DNA from 3 places in the Mycobacterium heckeshornense genome. Region 1 is predicted to be linked to each of the others. Evidence: riboswitches for the same ligand, from Rfam matches in the RefSeq annotation. Region 1 holds a riboswitch; each other region holds the start of a gene.
What was found. Region 1 has a riboswitch for magnesium ahead of MHEC_RS12850 (Rv1535 family protein). Riboswitches for the same ligand answer to the same signal wherever they lie in the genome.
Positions count from the first base shown of each region.

Region 2: it holds a riboswitch for magnesium, as region 1 does, so the genes downstream of both, MHEC_RS11835 (NRAMP family divalent metal transporter) here and MHEC_RS12850 (Rv1535 family protein) in region 1, are expected to answer to the same signal.
Region 3: it holds a riboswitch for magnesium, as region 1 does, so the genes downstream of both, MHEC_RS10415 (stealth family protein) here and MHEC_RS12850 (Rv1535 family protein) in region 1, are expected to answer to the same signal.

Region 1 covers NZ_AP024237.1:2,700,033-2,708,278, reverse strand. Annotated here, with positions in the region: gene MHEC_RS12880 (zinc-dependent alcohol dehydrogenase) at 1-795, shown strand, start outside; gene MHEC_RS12875 (carboxymuconolactone decarboxylase family protein) at 792-1,355, shown strand; gene MHEC_RS12870 (PaaI family thioesterase) at 1,366-1,794, opposite strand; gene MHEC_RS12865 (NAD(P)H-dependent flavin oxidoreductase) at 1,854-2,975, shown strand; gene MHEC_RS12860 (TetR/AcrR family transcriptional regulator) at 2,972-3,601, shown strand; gene MHEC_RS12855 (flavin-containing monooxygenase) at 3,603-5,042, shown strand; M-box (ykoK) riboswitch at 5,155-5,325, shown strand; gene MHEC_RS12850 (Rv1535 family protein) at 5,601-5,849, shown strand; gene MHEC_RS12845 (lipase family protein) at 6,015-6,779, opposite strand; gene MHEC_RS12840 (amino acid-binding protein) at 6,892-7,266, shown strand; gene ileS (isoleucine--tRNA ligase) at 7,509-8,246, shown strand, end outside.
Region 2 covers NZ_AP024237.1:2,466,525-2,472,441, forward strand. Annotated here, with positions in the region: partial or broken gene MHEC_RS11825 (PPE family protein) at 1-835, opposite strand, end outside; gene MHEC_RS11830 (PE family protein) at 862-1,161, opposite strand; M-box (ykoK) riboswitch at 1,452-1,624, opposite strand; M-box (ykoK) riboswitch at 1,922-2,093, shown strand; gene MHEC_RS11835 (NRAMP family divalent metal transporter) at 2,574-4,244, shown strand; gene MHEC_RS11840 (potassium channel family protein) at 4,322-5,917, shown strand, end outside.
Region 3 covers NZ_AP024237.1:2,162,779-2,171,024, reverse strand. Annotated here, with positions in the region: gene MHEC_RS10435 (helix-turn-helix transcriptional regulator) at 33-1,085, opposite strand; gene pafA (Pup--protein ligase) at 1,159-2,517, opposite strand; gene MHEC_RS10425 (hypothetical protein) at 2,610-2,915, shown strand; gene MHEC_RS10420 (metallophosphoesterase) at 2,984-3,907, shown strand; gene MHEC_RS10415 (stealth family protein) at 3,951-5,450, opposite strand; M-box (ykoK) riboswitch at 5,529-5,702, opposite strand; gene MHEC_RS10410 (NADAR family protein) at 5,812-6,288, opposite strand; gene prcA (proteasome subunit alpha) at 6,347-7,087, opposite strand; gene prcB (proteasome subunit beta) at 7,084-7,983, opposite strand; gene MHEC_RS10395 (ubiquitin-like protein Pup) at 7,980-8,174, opposite strand.

The DNA.
Region 1 (8,246 bases):
CTTGCCGGACAATACCGGCGTTGTGAGCGCCACGGGGTTGCCGACATGTATGGGTTCATTTCCGTCGATCGTCCACCCGGTTTGTGGGGCGGCTACGCCGACTACCAGTACCTGTCGCCGGATTCGATGGTGTTGCCGATACCGCCCGACCTCGATCCGGTCGTCGCCACCTTGTTCAATCCGTTGGGGGCTGGAATACGCTGGGGCGCAACGCTCCCCGGAACCAAGCCGGGTGACGTCGTCGCGGTGCTCGGTCCCGGGATTCGCGGGTTGTGCGCCGCGGCCGCGGCTAAACAGGCCGGCGCCGGATTCGTCATGGTGACGGGACTGGGCCCACGCGACTCCGAACGGCTGGCGCTGGCGGCGAAGTTCGGCGCCGACCTGGCGGTCGACGTGGCCGTCGATGATCCAACCGCCGCCTTGACGAAAGCGGCTGGCCGGCTGGCCGACGTCGTCGTCGACGTCACCGCCAGAGCGCCGGCGGCCTTCGCGCAAGCGATCGCGCTCGCCCGTCCGGCCGGCACCGTCGTGATCGCCGGCACCAGAGGCTTTGACAGCGGCGCCCCGGGTTTCTCGCCAGACATCTTGGTGCTCAAGGAATTACGTGTCCTCGGCGCGCTCGGGGTCGATGTCGCCGCATACCGGGCGGCGCTTGAGCTGCTCGCGTCGGGCCGCTACCCGTTCGAGAGCCTGCCTCGTCGCTGTGTCGGTCTCGACGATGCCGAGGAGCTGATCGCAACGATGGCCGGCGAACGTGCCGGCGTCCCACCCGTCCACGGGGTGATCACGCCATGACCGGGCCGCGTGTGCCGCGGCTGCCGGTCGAGGAGGCCAAGGCCGCAGCCGACGAAGCAGGCGTGCCCAACTACATGGCCGAGTTGGCGATCTTCCAGGTGTTGTTGAACCACCCGCTGCTGGCCCGCTCCATCAACGACTTGCTGGCAAGCATGCTGTGGCACGGCTCGCTTGATCCGCGGCTGCGCGAATTGGTGATCATGCGCATCGGCTGGCTCACCGCGGCGGACTACGAGTGGACCCAGCATTGGCGGGTCGCGCAGGGCCTGGGTGTCTCGGCCGACGATTTGCTCGGCGTGCGCGACTGGCGCGCCCACGAGGGGTTCGGGCCCGCCGAGCGCGCGGTGCTCGCGGCCACCGACGACGTCGTGCGCGACGGGGCGGTAAGCGCGGAGAATTGGGCTGCGTGCCAACGCGAACTCGCGGGCGACCCCGCCGTGCTGATCGAGCTCGTCACCGCGATCGCGGCCTGGCGGATGATCGCCACGATCGTCCAGAGCCTCGACGTTCCGTTGGAAGACGGCGTCGCCAGCTGGCCACCGGACGGCCAGGCCCCGTAGCGGCGAGACCTCAGACGATCCGGTAGGTCTGCACCGCGTGGGCGACGATGTTGCCCGCGGTGTCGGTAGCGGTGATCTCGGTGAAGGTCAGCTCCTTTCGCCGCCGCGCGGTGCGTGCATGACACAGCAGGTCGCAGCGCTTGGCGGCGCCGGTGTACTGGATGCTCATCGCGACGGTGGAGGCACGCATCCCCTTGTCGAAGTCGTGATTAGACCAGGCCGCCGCGGCGCCGGCGGTGTCCATCACCGACGCGATCACCCCGCCGTGAAAGTAGGTGCCGTCGTTGGTCAGATCCTCTCGAAACGGCAATCGGATGATGACGTCGTCCGGCTCGTAGCGTTCGAACACGATGCCCAGGCCGGCCAGGAACGGCGTCGTCGGCATGAGGTCGCGCACCGCCTGGCGGCGCTTGTGCTGCTGGTCCTCGGTCAAAGCCATGGCCGCACTGTACCGCACGCGATTGACACATCAATCAATAACTCGTAGCGTCGTGGTTCGTGCGAACCAGGGTCGCCGAGCTGCTCGGCGTGGAGTTCCCTATCTGCGCGTTCAGCCACTGCCGTGACGTGGTGGCCGCGGTGTCCAACGCGGGCGGCTTCGGCATCCTCGGGGCGGTAGCGCACAGCCCGCAGCGGCTGGAGACCGAGCTGAGCTGGATCGAGCAGCAGACCGGCGGCAAGCCTTACGGTGTCGACCTGCTGCTGCCGCCCAAATATGTCGGTGCGGACGCCGGCGGGATCGACCCGCAGCAGGTTTGGGAGCTGGTGCCGCAGGAGCATCGCGCATTCCTCGACGACCTTCTCGACCGCTACGAAATCCAGCGCGGGTCAGAGCCCGTCTCGTTGGGCGCCCAGCTCAACATCTCGCCCAAGGGCTATGAACCGCTGCTCGACGTCGCCTTCGACCACGACATCCGGCTGATCGCCAGCGCGCTGGGCCCGCCGCCACCGGATCTGGTCGGTCGCGCCCATGACAACGACGTGCTGGTGGCCGCCCTGGCCGGCACCAAACAGCACGCAGCGCGGCACGCCGCCGCGGGTGTTGACCTGATCGTCGCGCAGGGCACCGAGGCCGGCGGCCACACCGGCGAGGTGGCGACAATGGTGCTGGTACCCGAGATAGTCGATGCCGTCGACCCGATTCCCGTGCTGGCCGCCGGCGGCATTGCCCGCGGCCGCCAGATCGCCGCCGCGTTGGCGCTGGGCGCCGAGGGTGTGTGGTGCGGGTCGGTGTGGCTGACCACCGAGGAAGCCGAGACACCGCCGGTGGTGAAGGACAAGTTCCTGGCCGCGTCGTCGACGGACACCGTGCGGTCGCGGTCGCTGACCGGCAAGCCCGCCCGCATGCTGCGCACCGCCTGGACCGACGAGTGGGAGCGGCCCGGCAGCCCCGACCCGCTGGGCATGCCGCTGCAAAGCGCGCTGGTCGCCGATCCGCAGCTGCGAATCCAGCAGGCCGCCAACCAGCCCGGCGCCAAAGCACGTGAGCTGGCGACCTACTTCGTCGGCCAGGTGGTCGGTTCGCTGGACAAAGTGCAGCCGGCGCGATCGGTGGTGCTGGACATGGTCTCGGAGTTCATCGACGCCGTGCAGCGCCTCGAGCGGCTGGTCGAGCGGTGAGCGCGCCAACCCGGCGCCGCCGCGCGGTCAGCGACGAGGACAAGTCCGCGCGCCGTGATGAGATCATGGCGGCAGCAAAAGAAGTGTTTGCGCGCAAGGGTTTTCACGCCGCAACCATCGCCGATGTCGCGAAACAGGCCGGGCTCGCCTACGGGTCGGTCTATTGGTACTTCGACTCCAAGGAAGACCTGTTCCACGCGTTGATGGCCGTCGAAGAGCAGGCCCTGCGCAGCCACCTCGCCGCGGCGGTCGACGCGCCGGGCGGTGACGGTGTCGAGGCGTCGTTTCGTGCTGCGGTGCAGGCCACCCTTGAGTTCTTCGAAGCCGACAAAGCCACCGTGAAGCTGTTGTTCCGCGACGCGTACGCCCTGGGCGACCGATTCGAAAAGCACCTCGGCGGCATCTACGAACGGTTCATCGACGACATCGAAACGTTCATCGTCGTTGCGCAACAACGCGGCGAGGTGGTGGCGGCGCCGCCGCGGATGGTGGCCTACACCCTGGCGGCGCTGATCGGCCAACTGGCGCACCGGCGCCTTTCCACCGACGACGGCGTCACGGCCGCCGAGGTCGCCGACTTCGTGGTGTCGCTGATCCTCGACGGGTTGCGACCTCGCAGGGGCTGACATGCGCTTCGTCATCGTCGGGGCAGGGATGGCGGGAATACTGGCCGCGATCAAACTGCGCGAGGCCGGCTTCACCGACGTCACCGTGTACGAGAAGGCGGATCGGCTCGGCGGCACGTGGCGCGAAAACACCTACCCGGGAATCGCCTGCGACGTGCCGTCACACCTGTACACCTACACGTTTGCGCCCAACCCGGACTGGAGCCACACGTTCGCGCCCGGTCCGGAGATCCTCGCCTACTTCGACAGCGTCGCGCACCGCCACGGCGTCGACGAGCTGATCCGCTACGGCTGCGAAGTTCGTCGTCTCGAGTACATGGGAAACCGTTGGCGGGTAGCAACTTCCACCGGCGAAGCCGACGAGGCCGACGTCGTCATCGCCGCCACCGGCGTGCTGCATCACCCGCGCTATCCCGACATCGACGGGCTGCACCGGTTTGCCGGCAGAGTTTTCCACAGCTCCCGCTGGGACCATGGCGTCACGCTGGCAGACAAACGGCTCGGCGTGGTCGGCACCGGCTCCTCGGCGGTGCAGATCGTCGGCGCCGTCACCGGCAGCGTCGCCGAGCTGCGGTTGTTCCAGCGCACCCCGCAATGGATCCTGCCGGTACAAAACCCGCCGATCGACGCGGCGGACCGGGCCCGATACCGTGCTGATCCGGCGATGTTGAGCAAGCTGCGCGAGGAGCTGAACAGCGGGTTCGTGCAAAGCTTCGCCAACGCGGTCGTCGACGCCGACTCGGCGCAGCTGAAGCAGCTGCAGCAGGCGGCCCACGCCAACCTCGAGGACAACGTCGCCGACCCCGTGCTGCGAGACAAGCTGCGGCCCGACTACCGGGCCGGCTGCAAACGGTTGATCATCTCGCCCAACTTCTACGAGGCCATCCAGCGTCCCAACGCCCGCCTGGTCACCGAGCCGATCGCCCGCGTGGAGCCCGACGGAATCCGCACCGCCGACGGTGAGCTGCACCGGCTGGACGTGCTGGTGCTGGCGACGGGGTTTCGGGTGGACCGGTTCCTGCGGCCGATCCAGGTTGTCGGTCGCGACGGGGTTCGCCTCGATGATGTGTGGGCGCACCGTCCGTTCGCCTATCTGTCGGTGTCGGTACCGGGCTTTCCCAACTTGTTCATGCTCAACGGTCCCAACGGGCCGGTCGGCAACTTTTCGCTGATCGACGTGGCCGAGGCGCAGTTCGCCTACCTCATGCAGCTCATCGAGGCACTGGGCGAGGGTCGCTACCGAGCGATTAGCGCCAGCCCCGAGGCCACCGCGCGCTTCGAGGATGCGCGGGCCACAGCGTCGGCGAAGACGGTGTGGGTGACCGGCTGCAAAAGCTGGTATCTCGACGACCGCGGGTTGCCGGCCGTGTGGCCGTGGAGTTTTACGCGGTTTCGCGAGGTCATGGCGCGCCCCGAGCTGGCCGACTACGAGCTCGCCTAGCCGCGTGTTCGGGCTGGGGAGGCGGCGTGGCCGAAAAGATACCGTCAATTCACCGACACGATGGCGGGGATTAAATTGACCCGTCCAAGTTGTTCGTGCATCATCGGAAGGGCAAGCACCTCGTTAGGTGAGGCGGCTACACGGATATAGGCCACTGACCCCGAACGTCGAGAGACGCCCCGGGTCAGGACAGCTCCTCCCGGCTTAAGGGTTGAGCCCAAGTGGCTTCCGGTTATCCCGGACACGCCGTGTGGTGCCGAAGCTCTAGCGAGAGGGGTGCGGTCTCCGACATTCGTCGGGTTCTGTACTCCTGCAGTGCACGTTGATCGTGCGGGAATCCGCACCTGGCGGTGCCGTGAGGAGGTGAGGGACGAATGAGTTCCAGTGAGAGTCCGGACCGATATAGGGGTCCTGTTTCGTCCCGATCCGGTCCCCGGCACGCCGTCTCCAGCTGACTCGGCCCGACGCGCGTTGCCCCGGAGCAGAGACCTGCTCGGAACCGCGGGACGGAACAGCGAGTCCAAATATGACCGCTTGATTTCCGTCTAGGAGGCAACCATGACCGCTGTTCTGTACGACGAGGTGGTGACCACAGCACCCGCTCCCCGGCCGACGGCAGCTCCCAAGCTGACCGTGGCTCCCGCGCCGAAGGAAGCCGCGCCGAAGAAGGCGTCGCGGCGCGTCGACTCCGACCCCTTCGGCGGTGGCGACCCGTTGGTCACCGGGGCTGCCCGCCTGTTGAGCATTCCGCTGCGTCACCTCTACGCGGCACTGTGGCGGGTTGGAGTGCTCGAGGTCGGGGCGTAATCCGATGACCGCCGGGCAATCCTTTCCGCCGAGCCGCTAGTTGCCAGGTCGCCGACTGTCTGTCGGGCGTCCTGGCAACTAGCGTATTGGCGCCATTGTCTTTGAGCAGCTAGGACGCGACGCGCCGGTCACCAGTGGTTGCCTCCTTGATCGGCGCGTCGCGTTCTAGGCAGATACCGCGGCGCTGAGTGCGGTCAACCCGTCCCGGTAGGCGGCCAAGCTGTGGCGCCACGCGACATCGATCGCTCCGCCGCTGTCGACGTCGATCTCGACACCGACGTGCACGTACGGCGACGGCGGCACGTGCGGCACGATGTCGAGGAAATTCACCACCCGATAACAGCTTTCGATCGCGGCGTTGAATGCGGCCGCGAAGTCGCTAAGCCCGACCCGCGGGCCGGCGAAGGTGATGAGCCGCGGCTCGATGGTGTTCGGCGGCATGTTGCGGCGGATGTCGGGCGCTGCCAGCACAGCCAGCGCGGCGCCCAGACTGTGCCCTGTGACCAGAAGATGGTCGGCCCCGGCAGTGGCCGGGGCCAGGTTGGCGGCGACGCTGTCCCGGACCAGCTCGTAGACCTGTTGGAAGCCGGCATGGACCTGCCCGAATCCCGCGATCGGGAGGTAGGGCTGGGGAATCGCGTCGATGTCAGCCAGCCAATCCGCCAAATCCGCGCTGCCACGAAACGACACGAACGCGGTGCGACTGGCCGGATTATGGCCCATCAGACCGAAGATATTGGTGTCCTTGGTCATCGCCGTCACTGCGGGGTGCGGGTCGCTCATCGCGGTCAGCGCAGCGCCGTCGGCGCGGATCAGGGCGGTTTGCCCGAATCCGGTCGGCAGGACCACGGGGCCGCCGCCGAGCACGCCGTAGGCGGCCGCCGCCAACGGCAGGGCTACGTCACGAGCGAACAACGGGTCAAAGGCCACGCGCCGCAGTCTAGAGGGACGCAGCGCCGGTGCGGCGCGGGCATTTGCGGCAACAACCGCAGCTGTGCGCAGTAGCGTTGACGTGCTGGGCACGGCATGAAGGGAGCGGGTCATGGCGACCGATCTGACGCTCTATCTTGACGACGAGCCGGGGGAGCTGGCCCGGGTCGGCGATGTGCTCGGCAAAGCCGGTGTCAACATCGCGGGGCTGTGTGCGCTCAGCAGCGGTGGCGGCCAGTCCGAAGTGCACATCCTGGTTCACGACGCCACACCGGCGTTCGAAGCGCTGCAGGGTGCCGGTATCAAGATCGCCGAAGAGCAGGAAGTCATCGTCCTCGATATCGAAGACCGGCCGGGCGCCCTGGCCGAGGTGGTCCACAAGCTGGGCGACGCAAAGGTCAACTTGGAGACCGCCTACCTGGCCACCCACACCCGCCTGGTGCTGGGCGCGGATAACCTCGCCGACGCGAAGGCCGCCCTGGGCTGATTGGCCGCATGCGTCGGACCCTAGAATTTCCAGCATCGGCGTCGATCCGGCGATCACCGGGGAGCCTTCGGAAGAACAGGCCCCAGCCGGCAGGCGGGCCCCAGTAGAACCGAACGGGTAGGCCCGTCACAGCCGTCAACGAGCGGTCGCGTCCCAGGCGCGGCAAGCGGGGTGGTACCGCGGCGCTCGCGCATCTGCGCGGCGTCGTCCCCGGGCCGGACAATGGCACAGGAGACGACGCAGTGAGCGAGCACAGCTATCCGAAACTGGGCAGCGGGGCGCCCGACTTCCCGGCATTGGAAGCCGAGGTCCTCGACTATTGGGCCCGCGACGACACCTTCCGCGCCAGCATCGCACGCCGCGCCGACGCCGAAGAATACGTCTTCTACGACGGCCCCCCGTTCGCCAACGGGTTGCCGCACTACGGGCACCTGCTCACCGGCTACGTCAAAGACATCGTGCCCCGGTATCGCACCATGCGCGGCTACAAGGTCGAGCGGCGCTTCGGCTGGGACACCCACGGGCTGCCGGCCGAACTCGAAGTCGAGCGCCAGCTCGGCATCACCGACAAGTCGCAGATCGACGCGATGGGCGTCGCGGCGTTCAACGAGGCCTGCCGCGAATCGGTGTTGCGCTACACCGACGAATGGCAGGCCTACGTCACCCGTCAGGCCCGGTGGGTGGATTTCGACAACGACTACAAGACACTCGACCTGCCCTACATGGAGTCGGTGATCTGGGCGTTCAAGCGGCTGTGGGACAAGGGCCTGGTGTACGAGGGCTACCGCGTACTGCCCTATTGCTGGCGTGACGAGACCCCGCTGTCCAACCACGAGCTGCGGATGGACGACGACGTCTACCAGAGCCGCCAGGACCCGGCCATCACGGTTGGATTCCGGGTTCCCGACGGCGAATTGGCGGGTGCGTATCTGCTGGTGTGGACGACGACGCCGTGGACGCTGCCGTCCAACCAGGCGGTG
Region 2 (5,917 bases), 230 kb from region 1:
GGCACCCAACGTGTTGCTGGGCATGTAGAACCCCGACGAGAAAATGGTGTTCCAGATATTGGCGTTGGGCCCCCACTGGTTCCAGAGGTTGTCCAGCGCGGAGTTCCCCGATCCCTGTCCGGTCAGCAGGCCCAGGATGCCACCGAGCCCCGAGGACGACGACGACGTCGACGCGCCGGGCGATGCCAGGTTCTGCAAGGCCGCCGGGACCGCAGAAGTCAGCTGCGACAACGTCGACTGCGTGCTCGTCCCCGCTGCGCTACCGCTGGCCTGGCTCACCGCGGCCGACTGCGCTACCAATGCGCCGGGATTGGTGTTCTGCGCCGGCACGTTAAACGGGGTTAGTTGGGTGGCCGCCGCCGATGCGCCGGCATAGCCATACATCGCGGCCGCGTCCTGGGCCCACATCTCGGCGTAGTGCGCTTCGGTGGCCGCAATGGCCGGGGTGTTCTGCCCCAGAAAGTTGGTGGCCACCAGCGCGGCCAGCTGCGCGCGGTTGGCCGCGATCACCGGCGGAGGCACCGTCGCGGCGAACGCTGCCTCGTAGGCGCTTGCCGCCGCGGTGGCCTGTGCCGCAGTCTGCTCGGCCTGCCCGGCAGTGGTACCCATCCACGCGACATAGGGGGGCTGCCGCTGCAGCCATCGATGCCGAAGCAGGGCCCTGCCACCCCCCGCTGGTCAACGCTGAGATTACGTCACCGTAAGAAGCTGCAGTAGAACGCAATTCAGCTGCCAGAGAGTTCCAAGCCGCGGCGGCCGTCAGCATGGGTCCTGATCCGGGGCCGGAATACATTCTTGCCGAATTAATTTCGGGCGGAAGGAGGCCGAAATCCATTGCCAAGGCCGTCACAACGCACCCCCTCACCCAGTCGCGATGGTATTGGCGGCCTCAGTAGCCGCATATGAACTGGCGCTGGCGCCCAGAACGCGCACGAAAAATTCATGTACAGCTGCGGCCTGAGCGCTGACTGCCTGATACATCTGTGCATGCGCGGCGAATTGTGTTGCAGTCAGCGCTGATACCTCGTCCGCTGCGGCGGGAATCACACCGGTGGTGGGTGCCGCGACAGCCGCATTCTGGGCAGCCATCGCCGCGCCAATCCCCTGCAGATCGCCTGCTGCAGCGGCCAGCATCTCCGGCTGTGTGGTCACAAAAGACATGGAAATTCTCCTTACGCAGGCATGACGGAACCCAAAGCGGTGCGGTCGTGTCAGAGCACGTCAATGTCACGCACGCTCACCAACGAAGCGGTGCGTGTTAAATGAAGCGGCGCAAGCCGATTCAGGCGGTGAAAAGAATGCCGGGGTCGGATCCGAACGAAACGGTCACCGAACTCGGATACGGACTATCACTAGGACTCATTTCGCTCTCACCTCCTCACGGCCAGGGCACACGGGGGTGCCGTCACGTCGCACATTGGGGTGAGGCCGACCCGGCGAAGTGGCCGGGCGCGGCACCCCTCTCGTCAGAGCTTTGGCACTGCACGGCGTATCCGGTGTCGTCCCGGAAGCCACTTGGGCTCAACCCTTAAGCCGGGAGGAGCTGTCCTGACCCTGGGCGTCTTTCGACGTTCGGGGTCAGTGGCCTTTGTCCGTGCAGACGCCTCACCTAGCGAGGTGCTTGCATCGGCCATCGTGGCACTTAAAGCCGCATCAGTCAACCCGGACGCGGTGATCTTCTGCAATCTTTTCGCACCGGCGTGCTGAGCTCGAGAGGCGGCCGGAATCGGCAGGTGTGAGCACGACTGGTCCTGCCCTTGGTTGTCAGACAGCGGGGCGCGCATCCAGAGCCGGCCCCGCTGTAGCGACCCAGGTGGCGTCACCTTCTGCCAACCACGGCGGTGCGGGCGCGCGACGGCGCGCACCGCAATTTTGGCCGAATGCTTGACGGGCACCGGGCGGGAAGGTCAACATGAACGAGCAAGCACCTCGCTAGGTGAGGCGTCTGCACGGACAAAGGCCACTGACCCCGAACGTCGAAAGACGCCCAGGGTCAGGACAGCTCCTCCCGGCTTAAGGGTTGAGCCCAAGTGGCTTCCGGACGACACCGGATACGCCGTGCAGTGCCAAAGCCCTGTCGAGAGGGGTGCCGCCCGGTAGATTTTCGCCGAGTGCGCGATCCCCTGCCGTGCTGCGATCGGGTGACACCCGCGCGTGTCCCGGCCGTAAGGAGGTGAGGGCGCAGATGAATTCGAGCGATAGTCCGTATCGGTATTCGGCGTCTGCTTCGCCCGGATCCTGCCGCGGCATCTCTGCTGTCGCCTGAGCCCGGACTTCTCTGACGCAGGTCGGCCATCGCCGCCCTGCCACGGTGTGGGATGGCCGGGGGCGTCTGCACGTCCTGGACACCGCCCGCACCGCGACTTGGCTGTCGTGTTCGCCGAAATACCTTGAGCCATAATGTCTTTCCCACAACGTCCTCTGTTTTCCCACTAGATAGCGAGGAGCCGATGACTTCCATCTCCACCGAGGTACACGGACGTGTCGGCACACCGCCCACCGATGGCGCCACAGTCCAAACTGCACCGGATGTGACGCACCCGGCGATTGCCGGCGCATCCAGGCCGACAGCAATGGACGCCGCCCACGTCGGTGACATCATCGGCGCGTTCGGCCGGATCGCCAAGGACGCCACGGCGCCGGGCCGGACCCGCTGGCAGCGGTTGCGGACACTGATGGTGATCACCGGACCAGGACTGATCGTCATGATCGGCGACAACGACGCCGGCGGTGTAGCGACCTACTCGGAGGTGGGTCAGAACTACGGGATGAGTCTGCTGTGGGTCTTGGTCTTGATGATCCCGGTGCTCTACGTCAACCAGGAGATGGTGCTGCGGTTGGGCGCGGTCACCGGCGTTGGCCACGCCAGACTCATTTTCGAACGGTTCGGCAAGTTCTGGGGCGCGTTCAGTCTGGGCGACTTGTTGATCCTCAACGCGTTGACCATTGTCACCGAATTCATCGGTGTTTCACTGGCGCTGGGATTTCTGGGCTGCCCTAAGACGGTTGCGATCCCGACCGCAGCGGTGTTGCTCTTCGCGGTGGTCGCCGGTGGCTCCTTCCGCCGCTGGGAACGGTTGATGTTCGTGCTGATCGCCGCCAACGTGGCGCTTGTCCCGGTGGTGTTGCTGGTGCATCCCAGCGTGGGCGAAAGTGCGCGCGGGCTGATTCCGTCGTTGCCGGGCGAACCTGACTCGATCGTGTTGATGGTAATCATCTCGATCGTAGGGACGACCGTGGCGCCGTGGCAGCTGTTCTTTCAGCAGTCGAACGTGGTGGACAAGCGCATCACGCCACGCTGGATTCCTTACGGCAGAGCAGATCTGGCCATAGGGATCGTTGGTGTCATCGGCGGGGGTATCGCGCTCATGGCGGCTACCGCGTTCGGTTTACGTGGCACCAACGACGCCGGCAACTTCGTCGACGCGGGAGCGGTGGCCTCCCAGTTGTCCCACCACGTCGGCCATACCGTAGGCGTGTTGTTTGCGATCGTGTTGCTGGACTGTTCGCTTGTCGGCGCCAACGTGATCGGGCTGTCTACCACCTACGCGCTCGGCGATGCCGTCGGTAAGCCCCATTCGCTGCACTGGAAGGTCACTGAGGCCCCACTGTTTTACAGCACTTACGCTGCGCTGCTTGCGGTGTCGGCTGCGGTTGCCTTTAGCCCGGATCATGTCCTTGGCCTGATCACCCAGGGTGTGCAGGTTCTCGCCGGTATCTTGCTGCCTTCGGCGACAGTGTTTTTAGTATTGCTGTGCAACGACCGTCCCGTGCTGGGGCCATGGGCAAACACTTTCCGGCAGAACGCCTTAGCCTGGGCAATCGTCTGGTCGCTGGTCGTGCTGTCGCTAATGCTAACGGCGGTGACGCTGTTTCCCAACCTGTCGACGGAAACGCTCGAGGGCGGCCTGGTTGCCGGAGTTGTGATCGGCTTCCTCGGCGCGGCAATTGTTTTCGCAATCGGCTGGTACACCGACCGTCGTGCTGCGGACGATACCGTCCCGTTGGGCGCACTGGATCCGGAACAGTTAGAGGAGCTCGACAACTTTCCGGAGTTGACCGGTGCCGATCGAAAAGCATTCCGGGACAGAGTCCGTGCAACCTGGCGCATGCCTGCTTTGGCAGCCCTACCTCGCCCGGTCATGTCTCCGGTGCGTCGGGCGGGGCTCTTGACGCTGCGCGTCTACCTCGTCCTTGCCGGTGTGTTGGTCGTCGTCAAAGTAGTCCAGGCAGGCGTGGGATGACAGCAAGACGTCCCTGATATCGCTGCCCGCGAAGATTCGGGCCTGCCTCCACCTCAGCAATGGGAGCCGCGAACGGCATGTACGGCCACATCCTTGTCAGCGGTGAGGATGCGCTGGCGACGACAATCATCAATGAACTGAAAAGCGCCGGCGCGAGCGTTGTCAAGCTGTGCGACAGGGAGCTCGCCTCGGCGGCAATCGCCGACGCTGCTGCGGTTGTCTGCGCAGGTGACGATGATGCAACAAATCTCGAAATCGCCTTGCTGGCAAGGAAAGCAAACCCACGTGTGCGCGTTGTGGCGCGGCTGGCCAACGACATCCTGCGCTCAGCTATGGCCGCCGACAACGGACCGGGTGCGATTTTGAACGTGGCCGACCTGGTCGCCCCCGCGATCGTCGAAGCATGTCTGGCACATGCCGTGCATCCGTTCGAGGCGGCCGGCGTCAAATTCGTGGTGTGGGGCGCCGAGACGCCGCATGATGCGACCCTGCGCGAGCTCTACGGCGACCTGGCACCGGTGGCGGTCATCGGCGGCGAGAACTCCCCCAACCGCGACGAGGTGATGGTGTGTCCCGGCCGGGATGTGTCGGTATGCGGCGGCGACTGGGCAGCGATGATCGGGACCGCCGACGAGATGGCTGCCCGTTCCATCACCTTCCCGCAACCGAGCAGAATACGCGCACGCCGACCCTGGTTGCGGCGGGTGCGTGACGCCGTGCGCACAATCCGTGACGACGTCAACCCGGCGTTCTTCCCGTTATCAGCGGCCGGGCTGGTTCTGCTGATCGGCTCGACTGTCCTGTTGCGGTTCAGCTATCAGCGCCCGCCGGGTATGACCTGGCTTGACGCGTTGTACTTCAGCGCCGAGACGATCACGACGGTGGGCTACGGCGACGTCAGCTTTGTCCAACAGCCCACCTGGCTACGGGTGTTCAGCGTCGTGCTGATGTTCGTCGGCATGGCCACCACGGCTGTTCTGATCGCGTTCATCGCCGACCTGCTGCTGTCGCGCCGCTTCGTCCATACCGCCGGACGCCGACGCGCGCGTTATCTGCGTAACCACATCATCGTCGTCGGCCTCAGCGCGCTGGGGATCCGCGTCGTACGTGATCTCACCGCAGCCGGACATGACGTCGCGGTGATCGAGCATGACGAGAGCAATCGCTTCTTGGCGGCAGCGGCTGAGCTCGACGCGCCGGTGGTCTTCGGCGACGCTACCCTGCGCGAGACACTGGAATCTGCGCATGTTGAACGCGCCCGTGCGGTAGCTGTCCTGACCGGTGACGACATGGTCAACATCGAAATCGGAATCGTGCTTCGCGAAATGCTCGGCTTCCGGGAAGGCCCCGAACGCAATCGGTGGCTCGACGTTCCGATCGTGCTGCGCGTCTACGACCGCGCATTGGGCTTGGCGGTCGCGCAACGCTTTGATTTCGAAAACGTCCGGTCCACCGTCGAACTGGCGGCACCCTGGTTTATCGGCGCCGCAATGGGCTTGCAGGTGCTCGGAACGTTTTCGGTCGGGCAACTCTGCTTCATGATCGGCGCCATGCATGTCGATGCGGGCAGCGAACTCGACGGCCTGCGCATGTCCGAGATGTCCACCCAGACTCGCGTCATCGCAGTTGCCCGGCCGAACGCGCCCGTGGAGCTGCACCCACGCCGCGACGCC
Region 3 (8,246 bases), 540 kb from region 1:
ATCGCGTCGCTCTGCATCGTCGCCGGCGCGCGTCATCGGCGCCGCTCCTCCTCATCGCGTCGCTCTGCATCGTCGCCGGCGCGCGTCACCGGCGCCGCTCCTCGCCGAACGGCCTGGGCCTGCAGGCGGGCCAGTACGTCGTCTCGCAGCGACGCCGGCGCGAGGACGACCGCGTCAGCACCGTAGCCGGTGATCTCACGCGCGAGTCGGTCGCTGGATCCGATGTCGAGTTTGATCACCTCGCCGTCACGGCCCCCCAATCGCCGTGGCCCCAGGGATTTGCCGGCACGCCGCAACGCCATGGCGCGCCCGTCGGCCACCCACACTTGCGCCTGCGCACCGGTCATTGGTTCGGCCACGGTCTCGGCAACGATCTTGCGCAGGTCGACACCCTCAGGCCGAACGACGACGCCGACCGGACCGATCGGCTTCACCTCGGCACCTATCCGGGACAGCCGGAACACGCGGGTGGCGTCGCGGTCGCGGTCATGCCCGACCAGATACCAGCGGCCCTTCTGCGTCACCACCCCCCACGGTTCGACGGTGCGGGGGGTGTAGGGCTCGCTGCGCGACGGCCGGTGCGGAAACTGCACGGCCTGCCCGGCCTCGATGGCCGCCAACAGCACCCCCAGCACGTTCTCCGAACCGCGCAGGCCCGGCAGCCCGGTGGTCGAGGCAATCACGACCGGGGCGTCGGGGTCGACGTCCACTCCGGCCGCACGCAGTTTGAGCAACGCACCCTGGGTTGCGGTGATCAGTTCCGGCGACTCCCACAACCGGGTTGCCACCGCCACCGCGGCGGCCTCCTCAGGGGTCAACTCGACGGTAGGTAGCGCGTAGGCCTCGCGGTTAATGCGATAACCCTCGGTGGGGTCCAGCGCCGACACCCTGCCGGTCTCCAACGGGATGCCGAGATCACGCAATTCGCTTTTGTCGCGCTCGAACATCCGGGAGAACGCCTCGTCGCTGGGACTGTCGGAGTAGCCGGCGACCGTGGACTTGATCTTTTCGGCGGTGATGTAGCCGCGGGTGGACAGCAATGCGATGACGAGGTTCGTCAACCGTTCGACTTTGGAAGTCGCCACCCGTATCAGGGTAAGCGTTAGCTCGCTTGCCCGACGGCTCCCGACCCCGCTTCGCGGGCTGCTTTGTCGTGGCTTACATGCTGGCGATCAGCCGCTTGACCCGCTCGTCGACCGAGCGGAATGGGTCCTTGCACAACACGGTGCGCTGGGCCTGGTCGTTGAGCTTGAGATGCACCCAGTCCACGGTAAAGTCGCGCCCGGCCGCCTGCGCGGCGCTGATGAACTCACCGCGCAACCGGGCACGCGTGGTCTGCGGCGGCGTGTCGACGGCGTCTTCGATTTCCTCGTCGGTGGTGACGCGGGCGGCCAGACCGTTGCGTTGCAGCAGGTCGAATACGCCGCGGCCACGCTTGATGTCGTGATAGGCGAGGTCCAGCTGGGCGATCTTGGGGTCGGACAGCTCGATGTCGTAGCGGTCCTGATAACGCTGGAACAGCTTGCGTTTGATTACCCAGTCGATTTCGGTGTCCACCTTGGCGAAGTCCTGGCTTTCAACGGCGTCGAGCTGACGCCCCCACAGGTCGACGACCTGCTCGATCTGGGCGTTGGGCTCCCGGGTCTGCAAATGCTCGACGGCGCGCGTGTAGTACTCGCGCTGGATGTCCAGCGCACTGGCCTGCCGCCCGCCGGCCAGCCGCACCGGGCGCCGACCGGTGATGTCGTGGCTGACCTCGCGGATCGCGCGGATGGGGTTGTCGAGCGAGAAGTCGCGGAACGCCACCCCGGCTTCGATCATCTCCAACACCAGCGCCGCGGTGCCGACCTTGAGCATGGTGGTGGTTTCACACATATTGGAGTCGCCGACGATGACATGCAGCCGTCGGTACTTCTCGGCGTCGGCGTGCGGCTCGTCACGGGTATTGATGATCGGACGGCTGCGAGTGGTCGCACTGGACACGCCTTCCCAGATGTGCTCGGCGCGCTGGGACAGGCAAAACGTCGCGGCCTTAGGGGTTTGCAGCACCTTGCCGGCCCCACAGATGAGCTGGCGGGTGACCAGGAACGGCAACAGCACGTCGGAGATCCGGGAGAACTCGCCGGCCCGCACGATCAGGTAGTTCTCGTGGCATCCGTAGGAGTTGCCGGCCGAATCGGTGTTGTTTTTGAACAGGTAGATGTCGCCGCCGATGCCCTCGTCGGCGAGCCGCTGCTCGGCGTCGATGAGCAGGTCTTCCAGCACCCGTTCGCCGGCGCGGTCATGGGTGACCAGCTGCACCAGGCTGTCGCATTCGGCGGTGGCGTACTCGGGATGGCTGCCGACGTCGAGGTAGAGTCGGGCGCCATTGCGCAAAAACACGTTGGAGCTGCGGCCCCACGACACCACCCTGCGAAATAGGTACCGGGCCACCTCGTCCGGGGATAGACGCCGGTGGCCGTGAAACGTGCAGGTGACACCGAATTCGGTCTCGATGCCCATGATTCGCCGCTGCACGATTCGAGCGTACTGGTTAAATGGGCAACTCGTGGGCAGGCCCGCTGTGGATGATGTCCGCGGTCGGCCGCGCTGGCGTGCCAGGGTGAGGCATGCGAGCAGCACAGGCAGGGGTCGCGCAGCTACGCGCGCACGCCGACGACTTCCGCAGATTGGCCGAGAAGCTGGACGCAATGCGGCTCAGCGATGCGGCCTCGGACACCGAGCTGATGCGTCGGCTCATTGGAGACTGCCGGTCGTGGTCGCAGACGCTGCGCAGCGCATCGTCGTACCGCGAATGCGTGATCTGGTGGTATCGACGCCGCCGCATCACGCACGATGGCATGACACCTCCGGACGCGCGCCCGCCGTTCGACCGACTCACCGAGGTCAAGGCACGCCTTACCGGCAACCGGTAATCACTCGGGTAGAGTTGATACGACCCGATCAAGCGAGCTTGCTCATCTGAGAGGTCCTCATTAGTCCAGTGGACAGACCCAGGGTCGCGGAGTACTCGCGGCCTGACCACGTTATCGCACATATCAGCGACACCCACTTGATGGCCGGCGACGGCGAACTGTACGGGGACGTCGACGCAGACGCGCGATTGGCTGAGTTGCTGCTGCGGCTTGAAGCCTCCCAAACTCGGCCGGACGCACTGATCTTCACCGGTGACCTCGCCGACACGGGTCAACCCGGTGCCTACCTCAAATTGCGCGAACTCGTCGAGCCATTAGCCGATCGTCTTGGCGCCCAGATCATTTGGGTGATGGGCAACCATGACAACCGGGCATCGCTGCGCGAACATCTGCTGCGCGAGACCCCAACCATGACGCCGATGGACCGGGTGCACGACGTCGCGGGCTTGCGTGTGATCGTGTTGGACACATCGGTTCCCGGCCATCACCACGGGCAGGTCGCGCCGGATCAGCTACGATGGCTGGCCGATCAACTGGCCGAACCTGCTCCCTTCGGCACCATGCTGGCGATGCACCACCCCCCGATTCCCTGCGTGCAGGATCTGGCCGTCATGGTGGAGCTGCGCGATCAAGCCGCACTGGCCGACGTGCTTCGCGGCAGCGATGTGCGCAGCATTCTTGCCGGGCACCTGCACTATTCCACCACAGCAACTTTCGCCGGCATCCCGGTGTCGGTGGCCTCGGCCAGCTGTTACACCCAAGATCTGCTGACGCCCGGAACCCGTGGCCGTGACGGTGCGCAGGCGTTCAACCTCGTGCACTGTTACCCAGATACGGTGGTGCACACTGTCATTCCGCTGGTCGCCGGAGCAACAGTGGGACGGTTCGTTTCTCCGGACGCCGTCCGCCGTCAGCTGGCCGACGCCCAGGTAAGCATCCTGCCGGCCACCCGGATACCACGCATCGCCCCGCAATTGGCGCGTCGCGAGTGATTCCCAGCGGGCGGGGTCCAGCGCGCCCGCCCGCTGGGAGGTCTTACTCGTCGGCGGCCGCTCGTTCCCACGGCGCCGGCACCGGGAAGTAGCGTTCGAGGAACTCGCCAACGACCTGTGCCCGCTCTTCGGCGCTGACCTCTGGGAAGCTGCCGTCGTTGAGACAGAAGAAGTCAAACTTGCGCTTCTTCAACAGTTTCGGCAGTTTCGCCAGCCCCGACCGCAACGTGGTGTCGACGTAGAGGACCTTGGCCGCCTCGTTTTGAACCGCGCGCCCGGTCATCAACGCGTAGTAGTGGTACAGCGAATTGGTTACCGAGATGTCGGTGCTGGAACGGAAGCGGCTTGCCTGAGTGCGGGCGAAGTCGGCCGCAAACTCGCGCTCGAGTTCAAACAGCACGCTCTTGCGCAACGGGACAGCCGTGTGCTCCAAGTGCCGGGTGATGATCTTGCCGAACCTGTCCCACAGCAGTTGGCGGTTGACCCGTGCCGCGTTCTCGTAACCGCTGCGCTCCGGGTGGTTGCCACCGAGCCCGATTCGCGTAGGCGCTTCGATGAATTTAGTGACGCCACCCGGGGAGAAGAACATCGCCGGCGAAACCGCTCGGCCGAAGAACATGTCGTCGTTGGAGTACAGGAAATGTTCGGCCAGGCCGGGGATGTGGTGCAGTTGAGTCTCCACCGCGTGACTGTTGTACACCGGCAGCACAGAAGGGTCGGTGAAGTGTTCGTCGGCGCGCACAATGGTGATCTTTGGATGCGGCGCGAGCCACTCGGGCACCGGCGAGTCGGTCGCGATGAAAATCCGGCGCACCCACGGCGCGAAGGCATGCACCGCGCGCAGCGCATACTTCAGTTCGTCAACCTGGCGGATCCGCGCGTCGGCGTCATCGCCTTCACCGACAACATAATTCGTCATCGCCGCCGCGCGGCGCGCCCGGAACTCCGGGTCGTTGCCGTCCACCCAGGAGAAAACCATGTCGATGTCGAACGTGATGTCGCCCGCATGCGGGGTGAACATCCCGGCGATCGTCGGCCAGGTGCGGCCGTGCAATTCGACGGTGGTGTACACAACCTCGCTGAGCGCCAACGTCTTGCGGGTCAGCGAATTTTCGATCGGGCAGATGGCGTGCTGCCCGTCGAACACCCAGAACTGTAACTCCACCCCGGCGGAAGCGCCGTAACGCATGCCGGAGCGCGGACATTCGCGCCGACGAAACACGCGCAGCAGCCGCGGGTCCGAGTCCACTGAGAGCAAGCCGTCGCCGAGATACACCGAGCGGCGCCCGGTTCCGTCGAGGATCTTCGCGCGCAGCGGCGCGTCCAGGCAGGCCGCCATCAACGCGTCAGCGACCCGGGCGCGAAGGGCAATGTCAACGACGAGTGCCGGCCGCCCGTCGGCACCGCGGATGAGCAGGAACGGAATACCCGCCCGCTCAAGCTCGCCGCGGATGAACAGCAAGTCCTGGCGCATCGCCTCATACGGAGTCAGGCGCAACCCATCGGCTGAACCGGCGACGCGAACGTCGATCATGCTGGTCATGGGAACACCTGCCTTCCGTACTCGATGTCGGTCATTTCGTGCACACAGAGGGGCACCGCAAACGCGGTCGAGCGGCGACATCGCCCTCACACGTTGAGCTTTGGCACTGGCCGACGTATCCCCGCAGCGCCGGGAAAGCCACTTGGGACCACCCCTTAAGCCGGGGAGATCTGTCCTGATCTTGGGCGTCTCTCGACGTCGTCAGATCAGTGGCCTATGTTCGTCCAGAAGCCTCGCCTAACGAGGTGCTTCCGCAAGGTAGCACCGATTTGAACTCTCGGCAACAAGGGCTCCGGGCCAAAGCCGTTGATGTCGTTCGCGTCCCGCGGCCGACGAGCTCGCCGCTTGGCTACCGGGAGGTTCAAGCCGGGGTGCGCTGCGCCGCCAGCCGCAGCCGCACCGCCATCAAGATCACACCGAGCGCGTTTGCGCCGGGGATGTTGCAGTGCTCGTCGCACCTGCACGATCCCCAGACCTGGTCATGCCAGGTGTTGCCTTCCACCAGCAGAACGCCCTGGGTCTCCAGCAGCCGGCGCGCCAGGTCGGGATTGTTGCCGAACTTCGCCGTGACCACCTCTTCCATCGCCGCGAACTTGCCGCCGGCTTCCCAGCCCTCGACCAAGGGCGCGGCACGGCCGATCTGCTTGGCGCGGGCCGGATCGTCGGTATTGCGGATCGCGGCCACCGCAGCCGGGTCTCGTGTCTTCGCGGCCGCGAAGGCGTGCTCGCTGGTCGGGTACAGCCAACCACGATGCGGCGTCGGTGCGGGCGCGAAGTTCGACAAGAACAGATACTCTCCCGCGAAGGTGTCGATCACCGGGATATGCAGCTCGCTCATCAGGCGACCTCCGCAGCTTGCCATCCTGTCCTGTCGGCCAAGCCACGCGGTGGCCGGCTTACTTCGACGACCTGCCGCCGGCCGAGCCCTCGGCTTCGGGTAGCAGCGCCTCCAGCGCGGTGCCGGTGATTCGCCGAAAGGCCCGCCGCGGCCGGTTCTGGTCAAGGATCGCCACCTCGAGGGTGGACACGCCGAGGGCCGGCTGATCACCGGCGCCATTGCCACTGCCCGCCCGCAGTGCCTCGACAGCGATGCGCACCGCGGTGCTCAAGTCGGCGTTTTCGGTGTAGGACTCCTTCAGCGCGTTGACGATCGGCTCGGTGGTGCCGCCCATGACCACGTAGTGCGGCTCGTCGTTGATCGACCCGTCGTAGGTGATGCGGTACATCTCCGGGGGCTTGGTCTCGCCGTAGTGCGCCACCTCGGCTACGCACAGCTCGACCTCGTAGGGCTTGGCCTGCTCGGTGAAGATGGTGCCCAGGGTCTGCGCGTAGACGTTGGCCAGCTGTCGGCCGGTGACGTCGCGCCGGTCGTAGGCATAGCCGCGGGTATCGGCGAACTGGATGCCGCCCCGGCGCAAGTTGTCAAACTCGTTGAACTTGCCGGCAGCCGCAAAACCCACCCGGTCATAGAGCTCGCTGATCTTCTGCAGCGATCGTGACGGGTTCTCGGCGACGAATAGCACCCCCCCGGCGTAGGCCAGCGCCACCACGCTTCGGCCGCGCGCGATGCCCTTGCGGGCGAGCTCGCTGCGCTCGCGCATCGCCTGCTCGGGTGAAATGAAATACGGGAAGCTCACTTCTCGCTCCGTGGCGCCTCTGCGTCGGGCCCGAAAGTGTCAGCACGCGAACGACTTTCGATGACCTCTCGGGCCAGCTCGGCAATGCGCTGCTCGGGCACCTCGATGGCACCCTCGGCGCCGATTGTGACCGCAGTCGGGTAGATACCGCGAACCAGATCCGGTCCCCCAGTAGCCGAATCGTCATCGGCGGCGTCATAGAGCGCTTCCACCGCCACCCGAAGCGCGGAATCGGGGTCGGTCACCTGGGAGTAGAGTTTCTTGATCGACGACTTGGCGAAGATCGCCCCCGAGCCCACCGCTTGGTAGCCCTCCTCCTCAAAGTTCCAGCCACCGGCGGCGTCGAACGACACGATACGGCCAGCTTTCTGCGGATCCGGGTCATCGATGTCGAGGCCGGCCAGCAACGGCAGCGCCACCAGCCCCTGCATGGCGGCACCGAGGTTGTTGCGCACCATGATCGCCAGCCGGTTGACCTTGCCAGCGAACGTCAGCGGCACACCCTCAAGCTTTTCGTAGTGTTCGAGTTCAACGGCGTAAAGGCGGGCGAACTCGACCGCGATCGCGGCGGTGCCGGCGATACCGGTCGCGGTGTAGTCGTCGGTGATATACACCTTCTTGATGTCGCGCCCGGCGATCATGTTGCCTTGCGTCGACCGTCGGTCACCGGCCATCACGACGCCGCCTGGGTATTTGAGGGCGACGATCGTGGTGCCGTGGCGCAGCTGGCCACCGGCGGCCCCGCCAGACTCGGCGGCGCCGCCGGCGCACACCGGCAACAACTCAGGCGCCTGCCGACGCAGGAAGTCGGCAAACGAGGACAGATCTACGGGACTGGATGGGACTCCGGGAAGTGCTGAGTTAGTGGCCAGGCGATCGCGGAACGGCCAGGTCACTGTCCGCCCTTTTGGACGTACGCGCGCACGAAGTCCTCGGCGTTCTCCTCGAGAACGTCGTCGATCTCGTCGAGCAGATCGTCGGTTTCCTCGGTCAGCTTTTCGCGACGCTCCTGGCCCGCGGCGTTGCTGCCGGTGAAGTCGTCGTCATCGCCGCCGCCACCGCCACGCTTGGTCTGCTCTTGAGCCATCGCTGCCTCCTGCTTCGTCAATCGGCGGCGCGTCACGCGTCCGCCGGTCTCTCTACCCTACCGGTCCACACC